One region of the Peribacillus sp. NPDC058002 genome, then DNA from elsewhere that is predicted to be linked to it. Evidence: riboswitches for the same ligand, from Rfam matches in the RefSeq annotation. Region 1 holds a riboswitch; each other region holds the start of a gene.

Region 1 (3,456 bases):
TCGTTTTTGGATTATCGTTATTTGCCCTAATGAAATTACGCTGGCACCCAGCTTATGTAATTATACTTTCTGGTTTAGTTGGTGTTGTCCTCTATTCATGACAAATGCCGCACGCAAAACGATTAATAATATGAACCGGAATGAAGCAGTTATTTTGGTTATGAAATAAGTTGTTTACCATAAATTAAAGAAATCCCTAGCAGATGAATTGATTACTTTATGAACACTTATACTGACATAAGTGGGAAGATTTCACCCATACAGAAAACACCCTGTATCCAATGATTCAGGGTGTTTTTTTCATTATTATCCTCTTTTTAATAAGTCCGTTTCTTCGATTCATCATTTCCCGACTGAAACCGTGGATAACCAATCAAGATGGCAACGACTCCACAAAGTCCAATTAGTATTGGGTAATATGAATACGGCAAGATGCTTATGGGAGAGATCTTTGCTACCCCTGCTGCAACAAGCAGCTGTGCCCCATATGGAATCACCCCTTGGATACAACAGGCAAAAACGTCAAGGATGCTCGCCGATTTACGCGGATCAATCCCATACTTTTCAGCGATGTTTTTGGCAAGTGGCCCGGCAATGATAATCGAAATCGTGTTATTTGCCGTTGAAAGGTTCGTCAAACCAACAAGCCCGGCAATGCTGAATTCCGCCCCTTTTTTTGATTTGCTATTTCGTGTCACGAGGTGGAGTAGATAATCGATGCCACCATTATGTTTGATTACAGCAACCATACCTGCAATTAAAATGGCAAGGAAGGAGATTTCATACATTCCCGCCATTCCCTCACCAACTTTTTGAATGACACCCAACGGTTGATAACTTCCATCCGCCAAGCCGATAATTCCGGCAAGGACGATTCCGATGGATAGGACCAGGAACACATTGACTCCTGCCAATGCAGTGATCAATACGCAAAGGTATGGAAGAATCTTCACCCAATTATAAGAATTTTGGGTGATGTCGGCTTGTTCACCCATCGTTAATATTCCTAGGATAGCACATGTGATGATGGCCGCAGGTAAAACGATGAAAAAATTCACCTTAAACTTATCCTTCATTTTCGTTCCCTGTGTTCGAACTGCAGCGATTGTCGTATCTGAAATGAAGGATAGGTTATCCCCAAACATCGCACCACCAATAACAGCCGCCATTGAGAGGGCAAGCGAAATATCGGTTTGCTCGCTAATTCCCACCCCGATAGGTGCTAGGGCTACAATCGTTCCCATGCTCGTTCCCATAGATAGGGAAATAAAACAAGCGATAATGAATATCCCTACCATTAAAAGATTTTGCGGAAAAACCGCTAAGGCAAGATTCACGGTTGATTCAACTGCCCCCATACCATTCGCAACTTCGGAAAAAGCGCCGGCTAAAAGGAAAATGATTACCATTAACATAATATTAGCGTCACCGGCACCTTTACAGAAAATATCAACCTTTTGATTGAAACTTTCTTTCCGATTCATTGCCAATGCAGCTGCTGATGCAATAGAAATGGCTACAATCACCGGAAATGAATAAAAATCTTTAGTGACGATTCCGGACCCTATAAATAAAATTAAAAATACGACAAATGGAATCAATGCCCATGGATTCCCTTTATTGTTTGCACTCATGATGTACACCTCTTTTTATTTTTCCCATGACATGTGTCATAGCCTTTATTCTTTTAACAGTTTTCGCAAATAACGCCAATTTGAGCTTGATTATCCAGTGATGGAGCTATAGCAAAAAAAAACAGCTGTCAGCATAAAAAAGACCCCTTCTATTAAAACAAGAAGAGGTCTTTTAATTTATAAAAAACACCCTCCTTATCTTTCAGGCGAAAATCAGCCTGCTGGATTTGGCACAGCACTCCCATTAAGTCCGCTGCCGAGACATCTTCGGGCCAGTCCCTCCGTCTCTCTTGATAAGAAGATCAAAATTATATAATTTATCAACTATTACGATACCTGTCAGAAAAGTACCAAACTGGAAACTTGCTGTAACCATCTGTGTTTGTTAAAGCGACATCGAAGTCGTTTTGAAAAGCAAATATAAGAGTACAGCATTTTGTCTATTTTCGCAAGGTTTAGTTTTATAGTATTCACATGCACTTCTTACTGTTTGCAGTTAATCAGTACAATGAGTCTTCCACTGATATTTATCCGGGCGGAATTAATATAAAAAGAGGTCTAATGACCTCTCAGCAAATTTGTTGTATTAGATTAGGTGAATTTTTTTTAGTCGAGTTCACATCAGTCGATACCTCAAAAGCTTCCATTTGTTCTGAGTCGAATGACTTTAAATACTGCTGCAGATATGCAGGATCATTAATGGATGGATTCAACCAATCTTTTTCATCTTCTGGTTTAAGGATTACAGGCATACGATCATGAATGCTGGTCATCAGCTCATTAGGAACGGTTGTTATAACGGAGCACGTGTAAATGCTGAGGCCTTCGGGAGATTTCCAGGATTCCCATATACCGGCCATTCCAAATGGAGCATGATTCTTCATTTTTATTCGCATCGGTATTTTTCTTTCTGGTGTCTTTTTCCATTCGTAAAATGAGTCAGCGATTATCAAGCATCTCTTCTTCTTATACGCATTCTTGAAGCTTGCTTTCTCTGCAATGGTTTCCGCTCTGGCATTGATCATTTTATAGCCAACTTTTTCGTCTTTTGCCCAGAATGGAATGAGTCCCCACCGAAGATATCCAAGTCGGTTCATTGCCCCGTCATTAATGACGGATAACACGGATTGGGAGGGAGCAATATTGTAGCTGAATTGGTATTCCTCATCAAATGATCCTTGTATATCAAACCGATCTTTTATTTCTTCAATGTCAGTGAAAAGGGTGAAACGTCCACACATAATATCGCCTACCGTATTAAGATTTATTACAGTGTAACAAATGGAACAAGCAGGCACAAATCAGTGTTCTAAAATCCTGATGTCGGTAAATGGCTGATTAAATAATTCGCTGGAAATCAAAAGGGTGCCAAGGACTTCTCTTTCATCTTCAGCTTTAATGATTTCCGACAAAATCAAGGTACTGCCATTCCTTACCGTTACTTTATATTCATTCATGGAATCCCCCCTCAATAGGCTAGATGGTTGTTATTATAAACTAAAAATCCACAAGTATCAGTATTGAACTCTGGCAGAGTCATGGTTAATCTTCTAATGAAGAGGCAGCATGGAGGTTCCTTTACACCTTAAAGGGTTAGTCGAACAAAGCCCGGGAGCATGAATCCTTGAATTGGCGGCGTAAAAAAGACTGCCCATGAATGAATCATGGACAGTCAGGCGCTGTAAAAGGTTTTTCGCTTCAATACAGATAGATGATTATGGAGATGGCATTTTAGGAAAGCCATTCATTATTTAAAATGAAGTAAAACCTCATTTATTAAATGTGCTGCCAATGTAACGGTTATATTATTTTCATCCAACGA
Region 2 (3,456 bases), on a different contig from region 1:
GGAAAAAGTTGCGTTTCGAAACATTGAGTGTTCATGGCGGTCTGCAAACTGATGAAACAGGTGCCCGTGCAGTTCCTATCTACCAAAGCAATGCATACTTGTTCAAAGACACCGACCATGCAGCGAATTTATTTGGCCTAAAGGAGAATGGCTATATATATACACGGCTTCATAATCCCACGGTCAGCGTTTTTGAGGAAAGAATGGCCTTATTGGAAGGTGGCATCGGCGGATTGGCAACAGCAAGTGGAATGGCTGCCATCTCACTTTCAATCCTGAACATTGCCGCTGCAGGTGATGAGATTGTTTCAGCCTCTACATTATATGGCGGTACTTATAACCTTTTTGAAAATACTCTTCCTAAATATGGGATCAAAGTGAAGTTCGTTTCTCCCGATGATCCTGAAAATTTCAAAAGGGCGATTACGCCAAGAACTAAAGCCATTTTTGCCGAAACGATCGGTAATCCAAGTTTGAGGGTGCTTGATATTGAAGCGGTGGCGAAAATCGCCCATGAAGCCGGCATACCTTTAATCATTGATAATACCTTTGCAACACCATATCTTTGCAGACCAATTGATTTTGGCGCGGACATCGTCATCCATTCCGCTACAAAATGGCTTCTGGGAAATGGAACGACACTAGGCGGTGTCATCGTGGATGGAGGGAAGTTCGATTGGAACTCGCCAAACTACCCTGGCTTCACGGAGCCTGACCCAAGTTACGACGGTCTGGTATACGCCGAGGCAGTTGGACCTGCCGCATTCATAACGAAAGCCCGAGTCCAGTTACTTCGTGATTTAGGCCCTGCGCTAAGTGCCCAAAGTGCATTCCAGTTTACGCTTGGACTTGAAACGCTGCATGTAAGGATGAAAGAGCATCTATCAAACACCAAGTCTGTCATTGAATATTTAAAAAACCATCCTGCCGTGACTTGGGTTTCGCATCCTGGTGATGAGGATCATCCCGATAAGGCCCTTGCGGATAAATATTTGCCTAAGGGAGCTGGATCTGTCGTGACTTTTGGAATACAAGGTAATCGCGAAGCTGGGGCAAAACTTATCAATTCGGTGGAATTATGGTCCCATGTGGCGAATGTAGGGGATGCGAAGAGCTTGATCATCCACCCAGCCAGTACGACCCATCAACAATTGAATGAGGCGGGTCTTGCGAAAGCGGGTGTAAGTGCCGATCAAGTCCGTTTATCAATTGGGATTGAAAATGTAGACGACTTAATAGAAGATTTAGAGCAGGCAATTGAAAAAGCGACGAATATCGTCTCCTTGACTTCCAAAACGCTTTAAGCAAAGTTCCTGTTCATCCTTGAACTAGAAATAATATACATTGCGCTCCTTTTTTATCTATGATAAAATTTCTCCATACTAAAGAACTTAATGATGTACAAATATTCTATATATTAGCTCTTATCAAGAGAGGTGGAGGGATGTGCCCGATGAAACCCGGCAACCGACAAGGAGATTTCCTTGGAAAGGTGCCAATTCACACAAAGTTTAATTACTTTGGAAGATGAGAGAAAGGCCTGTTTCTTCACCTGCCTTTCTGCTCATGCAGAAAGGTTTTTTCTGTTTTAATGGGGAAAACATGTGCATGATATGAGAAACAGACTAATAATGTAAAGAAATCAACTAAGTTCATAGGTTTTATTGGATAAAAGAGGTGAGGATTAATGATTACATTGACGAAAGTCAGTAAGCTGTTCCGAACAGGAAAAGGAAACAGTGAGACGATCAAGGCTGTAAATAATGTGAATGTTGAAATAAATAAAGGCGAGATTTTCGGTATCATCGGTTACAGTGGAGCGGGGAAAAGTACTTTGATCAGAATGCTCAATGGATTGGAAACTCCTACAGAGGGATCCGTTGTGGTGGCTGAGAAGGAAATTTCAAAAATTAAAGGGGCTCAGCTCCGTAAGGCCCGTCAAGAAATCAGCATGATTTTCCAACATTTCAATCTATTATGGTCAAGGACCGTTCAGGAAAATATTTCTTTCCCATTGGAAATTGCAGGAGTTTCTAAAACTGAACGAACCAATCGTGTGAACGAGTTGATCAAGTTAGTCGGACTGGAAGGCAGGGAAAAGGCCTATCCTTCACAATTAAGCGGAGGGCAAAAGCAAAGGGTGGGAATAGCCAGGGCTCTGGCAAATGACCCTAAAGTGCTGCTGTGTGATGAAGCGACATCTGCCTTGGATCCACAGACTACCGACTCCATACTCGAATTGCTTGTTGACATCAATCAGCGCCTAGGATTGACGATCGTCTTGATAACACATGAAATGCATGTAATACGTAAAATCTGTCATCGCGTCGCCGTGATGGAAAACGGGCAAGTTGTTGAACAGGGTCCTGTCCTGGATGTTTTCAAGAATCCTAAAGAACAAATGACAAAGCGTTTCGTGCAGCAGGTAACTGAACCAGAAGAAACGAAAGAAACGATGGACCATTTGCTCGAACGTTATCCTGCAGGCAAAGTGATTCAATTGACCTTTGTAGGTGATCATGCAGAAAGCCCGTTGATCACCAAGCTTGTACGTAACTTCGAGTTGGATGTCAATATCGTTCAAGGTAAGATATCCCAAACAAGAAGCGGTTCATATGGAACATTGTTTATCCATCTTGATGGCACAGAGGATGAAATGCTCCGCGCAATCGAATTCATTAAAGCACAGCAAGTAGGCGTGGAGGTGATTACTCATGCTTGAAGAATTATTGCCGAATATTGATTGGGAAGACATTATTGAAGCAACGAAAGAAACGCTATACATGACAAGCGTCTCTGTAGTGGCAACCTTTTTTATAGGCATAATATTAGGATTGATCCTGTTCCTGACAGGGAAGGGTAATATGTGGGAAAACCGGGTAATTAACGGGGTCATGAGTGCTATCGTTAATATATTCCGTTCCATTCCATTTCTTATTTTGATCGTGCTGCTCATTCCTTTCACTAAGGCACTTGTCGGTTCCATGATCGGAGAGAACGCTGCATTGCCGGCACTTATTATCGGTGCAGCCCCATTTTATGCGCGTATGGTTGAAATCGGCCTTCGTGAAATCGATAAAGGTGTAATTGAAGCCGCTAAATCCATGGGGGCAAAAACGAGCACGATCATTTGGAAGGTCCTTCTTCCAGAGTCGATGCCTGCCCTTATTTCCGGGATTACGGTAACATCGATTGCATTGGTTGGATATACCGCAATGGCCGGGGTCATCGGCGCAGGCGGACTTGGTAATCTAGCCTATTTGGAAGGCTATCAAAGAAATCAAAATGACGTTACGCTTGTGGCGACTATCGTTATTCTAATTATCGTCTTCATAATTCAAATTATTGGAGATGTGATTACATCTAAATTGGATAAAAGATAAAGGGAGATGAATAGGATGAAAAAGTTTTTAGGATTTGCATTAATTTTAGTGTTATCTATCGCTTTGGCTGCTT
Region 3 (3,456 bases), on a different contig from region 1:
CACTTAACGCAAGGTTCGGTTGGATATAATCATTGAAAGTGACCAGTTCGATATTAAGCCCTTCCTCTTTCGCTATATCGACAATATATTCCCATGTTCTCGTATCCCCGCTGCTGACACCGACTTTCACTGTTTTCACATCATCCGAACCGCCTGATGCACCTTCTTTTTTCCCGCATGCTGCAGACACGATGGCCAATGCCAATACGATGATCGTTAATAAGATTTTCTTCATTTCTCCTACCTCCTGTTATGTTTATCTTCTTCTGATTTTTCTTGAAACGAAATTCCCGGTGGATTGCAATAATTGAACGATGATCACGAGCGCCGCCACCGTGACGATCATCGTCATCGTATCGAACCTTTGATAACCGTAAGCCAAAGCTAGATCTCCGACCCCGCCTGCACCGACGGCACCTGCCATGGCCGTAGAACCAACAAGCCCGATTGTCGCTGTTGTAAATGTAAGGATCAATGAACTAAGTCCCTCGGGAATCAAAAAGCGGTAAATGATTTGCCATGTCGTCGCCCCCATCGCCTGAGCTGCCTCGATGATCCCTTTGTCCACTTCCAACAGGGAGTTCTCCACAAGCCGGGCAATATAAGGGGCCGCGTAAAAGATTAACGGAACAATGGCCGCATTCGTTCCGATTGCACTGCCTACAATCATTCTTGTAAACGGAATAAGTGCTACAAGCAAGATGATGAAAGGAACCGACCGCAATATATTGATGATCGGGTTCAATACATTAAAGACCCATTTATTCTCCAGGATGTGACCCTTTCTTGTAATGACAAGCAGGATACCGAGCGGAAGCCCAATCAATCCGGAAAATACCAATGAGATGGCTACCATATAAAGTGTGTCACCGAAAGCTGTCGACAGCTGATCTGCCGTTATTTCCATTCCCCAAAGCGTATTAACCATTAAATCTGCACCTCCTGGACGAGAATCCCCTCGTCTTTAATATATTGATAAGCCTTTTCCACCTCATTTTTGTTCCCGGTCACTTCGATGATCAAATTCCCGAAAGGCGTTTCCTGAATTTCAGAAATATTGGCTGATAAAACACTTAAATGAACATCATATTTCTTCGAGATCGTTGAAAGTAAAGGAGTACCCGAAGTAGTTCCAATAAAATTAATTTTCCAAATAATCGGGATATGGGACCCTATGCTTTTTAGGAAACTTTGTGGGATTTCGTCATGTATGACCGTTCTCACGAAGTTTTTTGCAATATCCGTTTGCGGCTTCGCAAAAACTTCGAAAACCGAACCTTGTTCAACGACACATCCGCCCTCCATGACCGCTACCTTATTGCAAATTTCCCTAATGACAGACATCTCATGAGTGATTAGCAGAATGGTGATATTGTATTCTTTATTGATTTTCTTTAAGAGCTGCAGAACAGCACTCGTTGTTTGTGGATCCAATGCCGAGGTAGCCTCATCACACAATAAGATCGATGGATTGGTAGCCAATGCTCTCGCAATGCCGATCCGCTGCTTTTGGCCGCCGGATAATTGTTCCGGATAACTCTTTGCTTTGCTCGATAAGCCAACGAACTCCAACAGCTCTCCTACCCGCTTTTTGATTTCTTTACCAGGGGTTCCCGATAAAATCAGCGGCATGGCGATATTATCAAAAACGGTCTTTGAGTTCAGCAAATTAAAATGCTGAAAAATCATCCCGATTTTTTTCTTTTCTGCCCGCAATTCCTTCGGGTTCAATTTGGTTAAATCCTTGCCCCCAACAATCACCGAACCATCTGAAGGATGTTCAAGCAAATTGACCAACCTGATCAACGTACTCTTCCCGGCCCCGCTATAACCGACTACACCGAATATATCCCCCTTTTCCACTGTCAAATTGATGCCCTTCAAAGCCTCGACAGTCTGTTTCTTTGTTTGATAAACCTTTTTGACATGTTGAAACTCAATCATCCAATCTCCCCCCATGCTGTTTATTTGTACGAATTCATTATCTAGAGAAGAGCTTTGCCAAGTTTCATAATGATAGGGTTAAATTTTTGGAATTCACGAGTAAATGCGCGGAATTCACGAGTAAATGCGTGAAACTCACGAGTAAATCTGCCAAACTTACGAGTAATTGCACCAATTCTCCAAATAACCATATACATTTTGAATAAACAAAAGAGGCCTCTTCCGTCATCAGACAGAAGAGGCCTCTTTTAGACATAAAAAAAGAGTAAACTCTTAAATTAATTATCTAAGAAAAGCTCCTTCTTATCTTTCAAACTTTCGTCCGTTGGAATTAGCACAGTATTTTTACAAAAGTAAAAACCCGCTGCCGAGGTATCATAGGGCCAAGTCCCTCCACATCTCTTGATAAGAATTAACGTTATATTTAATTATGTCCTTCACTATATATTCTAATTTCTCTAAAGTCAACCATATTTTTCATCACGCTAAATATTTTTATAGTATAGTGAATTGATAGATTTTAATTATATCAATATAACTTTAAATCGATTTGCTCATTCTCCATACAAGGTATTTTTCATTTTCTTCGCTTATCTTCTTCATGCCTGAATTCGTATATAAACGAATCGCCCTTCCATTATCCGGAGAAACCCTTAAATGATATTCGGAGACGTTAAATTGCCTGAAAAAGTTTTCTGCATAGCGAACCAATTCCTTGCCAAGGCCTTTACTGCGGTAATCGGGAATAAGATAAAAAAGATTCACATAGCCAATCTCTGTTCCTTCATACTCCCGAATTTGAAGTTCCATCTGGCCAATCGGTTCTTGGTCCTTTTCAATGATCACCTGTCATCCGGAAATTTCCGGACCCGTTCTTTCATTCGTTGCAGATATGTATTCTCATCTCCAAAACCATCTTCAGATCCAAAACTTACAACATAGGAATCTTTCCTAAATTTAATGATAATCTCTTTATCTTTATCGGTATCAATGGTACGAAAGATCAGATTCACCCACCCCAATCATTTTATTGAAATATTTTTTTAAACAAGCAAATCTCATTTTACTTACGCATTTTTATGATAATTCTTATTCATAAATAATAGGCCTAGCGGGGCCCTTTCGTTTTCGTGCCTTGATGAAAAAACATTTGCCATCTTCCATTCGTACATTTCCAGATTGAACTCCTTAAGGTATGTTCCACTTTATCTTCATCAAAAATCCGGTACGTCGTTAAAACGGTATCCTCAGACAATGGATGCATATCAAATTGACTTATTGTCATCTTCACCGATCCGGCTCCCTCTTGTCCCAAAAAATCGTTTTTAGACCATATGTTACCCGAACTGCCGAACTCAAAGAAATCATCTTTCAATAATATTGAAAGCTCTTCTGGTGATTTACGGACTTCAGATTTTAACAATTTCTCCTCTAGCTGATACAAATGCTCTTTTAATAATGAAGATTCACTATCCATTCATCTTGTCCTCCTTTTTCAGCTATTGGTGAAAT

Evidence for each region. Region 1 has a riboswitch for S-adenosylmethionine ahead of ACFVSH_RS19975 (Na+/H+ antiporter NhaC family protein). Riboswitches for the same ligand answer to the same signal wherever they lie in the genome.
Region 2: linked by a shared signal. The riboswitch ahead of ACFVSH_RS07495 (methionine ABC transporter ATP-binding protein) and the one ahead of ACFVSH_RS19975 (Na+/H+ antiporter NhaC family protein) in region 1 are both predicted to bind S-adenosylmethionine.
Region 3: linked by a shared signal. The riboswitch ahead of ACFVSH_RS13460 (methionine ABC transporter ATP-binding protein) and the one ahead of ACFVSH_RS19975 (Na+/H+ antiporter NhaC family protein) in region 1 are both predicted to bind S-adenosylmethionine.

What each region holds. Positions count from the first base shown of each region.
Region 1 covers NZ_JBHVQU010000163.1:1,089-4,544, reverse strand. Annotated here, with positions in the region: gene ACFVSH_RS19980 (chromate transporter) at 1-101, shown strand, start outside; gene ACFVSH_RS19975 (Na+/H+ antiporter NhaC family protein) at 318-1,634, opposite strand; SAM riboswitch class I at 1,827-1,934, opposite strand; gene ACFVSH_RS19970 (SOS response-associated peptidase) at 2,204-2,875, opposite strand; gene ACFVSH_RS19965 (hypothetical protein) at 2,936-3,091, opposite strand; gene hutG (formimidoylglutamase) at 3,382-3,456, opposite strand, start outside.
Region 2 covers NZ_JBHVQU010000025.1:14,372-17,827, forward strand. Annotated here, with positions in the region: gene ACFVSH_RS07490 (O-acetylhomoserine aminocarboxypropyltransferase/cysteine synthase family protein) at 1-1,304, shown strand, start outside; SAM riboswitch class I at 1,422-1,534, shown strand; gene ACFVSH_RS07495 (methionine ABC transporter ATP-binding protein) at 1,688-2,722, shown strand; gene ACFVSH_RS07500 (methionine ABC transporter permease) at 2,715-3,383, shown strand; gene ACFVSH_RS07505 (MetQ/NlpA family ABC transporter substrate-binding protein) at 3,399-3,456, shown strand, end outside.
Region 3 covers NZ_JBHVQU010000066.1:10,366-13,821, forward strand. Annotated here, with positions in the region: gene ACFVSH_RS13450 (MetQ/NlpA family ABC transporter substrate-binding protein) at 1-235, opposite strand, end outside; gene ACFVSH_RS13455 (methionine ABC transporter permease) at 257-907, opposite strand; gene ACFVSH_RS13460 (methionine ABC transporter ATP-binding protein) at 928-1,944, opposite strand; SAM riboswitch class I at 2,245-2,356, opposite strand; gene ACFVSH_RS13465 (GNAT family N-acetyltransferase) at 2,485-2,790, opposite strand; gene ACFVSH_RS13470 (hypothetical protein) at 2,787-2,957, opposite strand; gene ACFVSH_RS13475 (nuclear transport factor 2 family protein) at 3,053-3,421, opposite strand.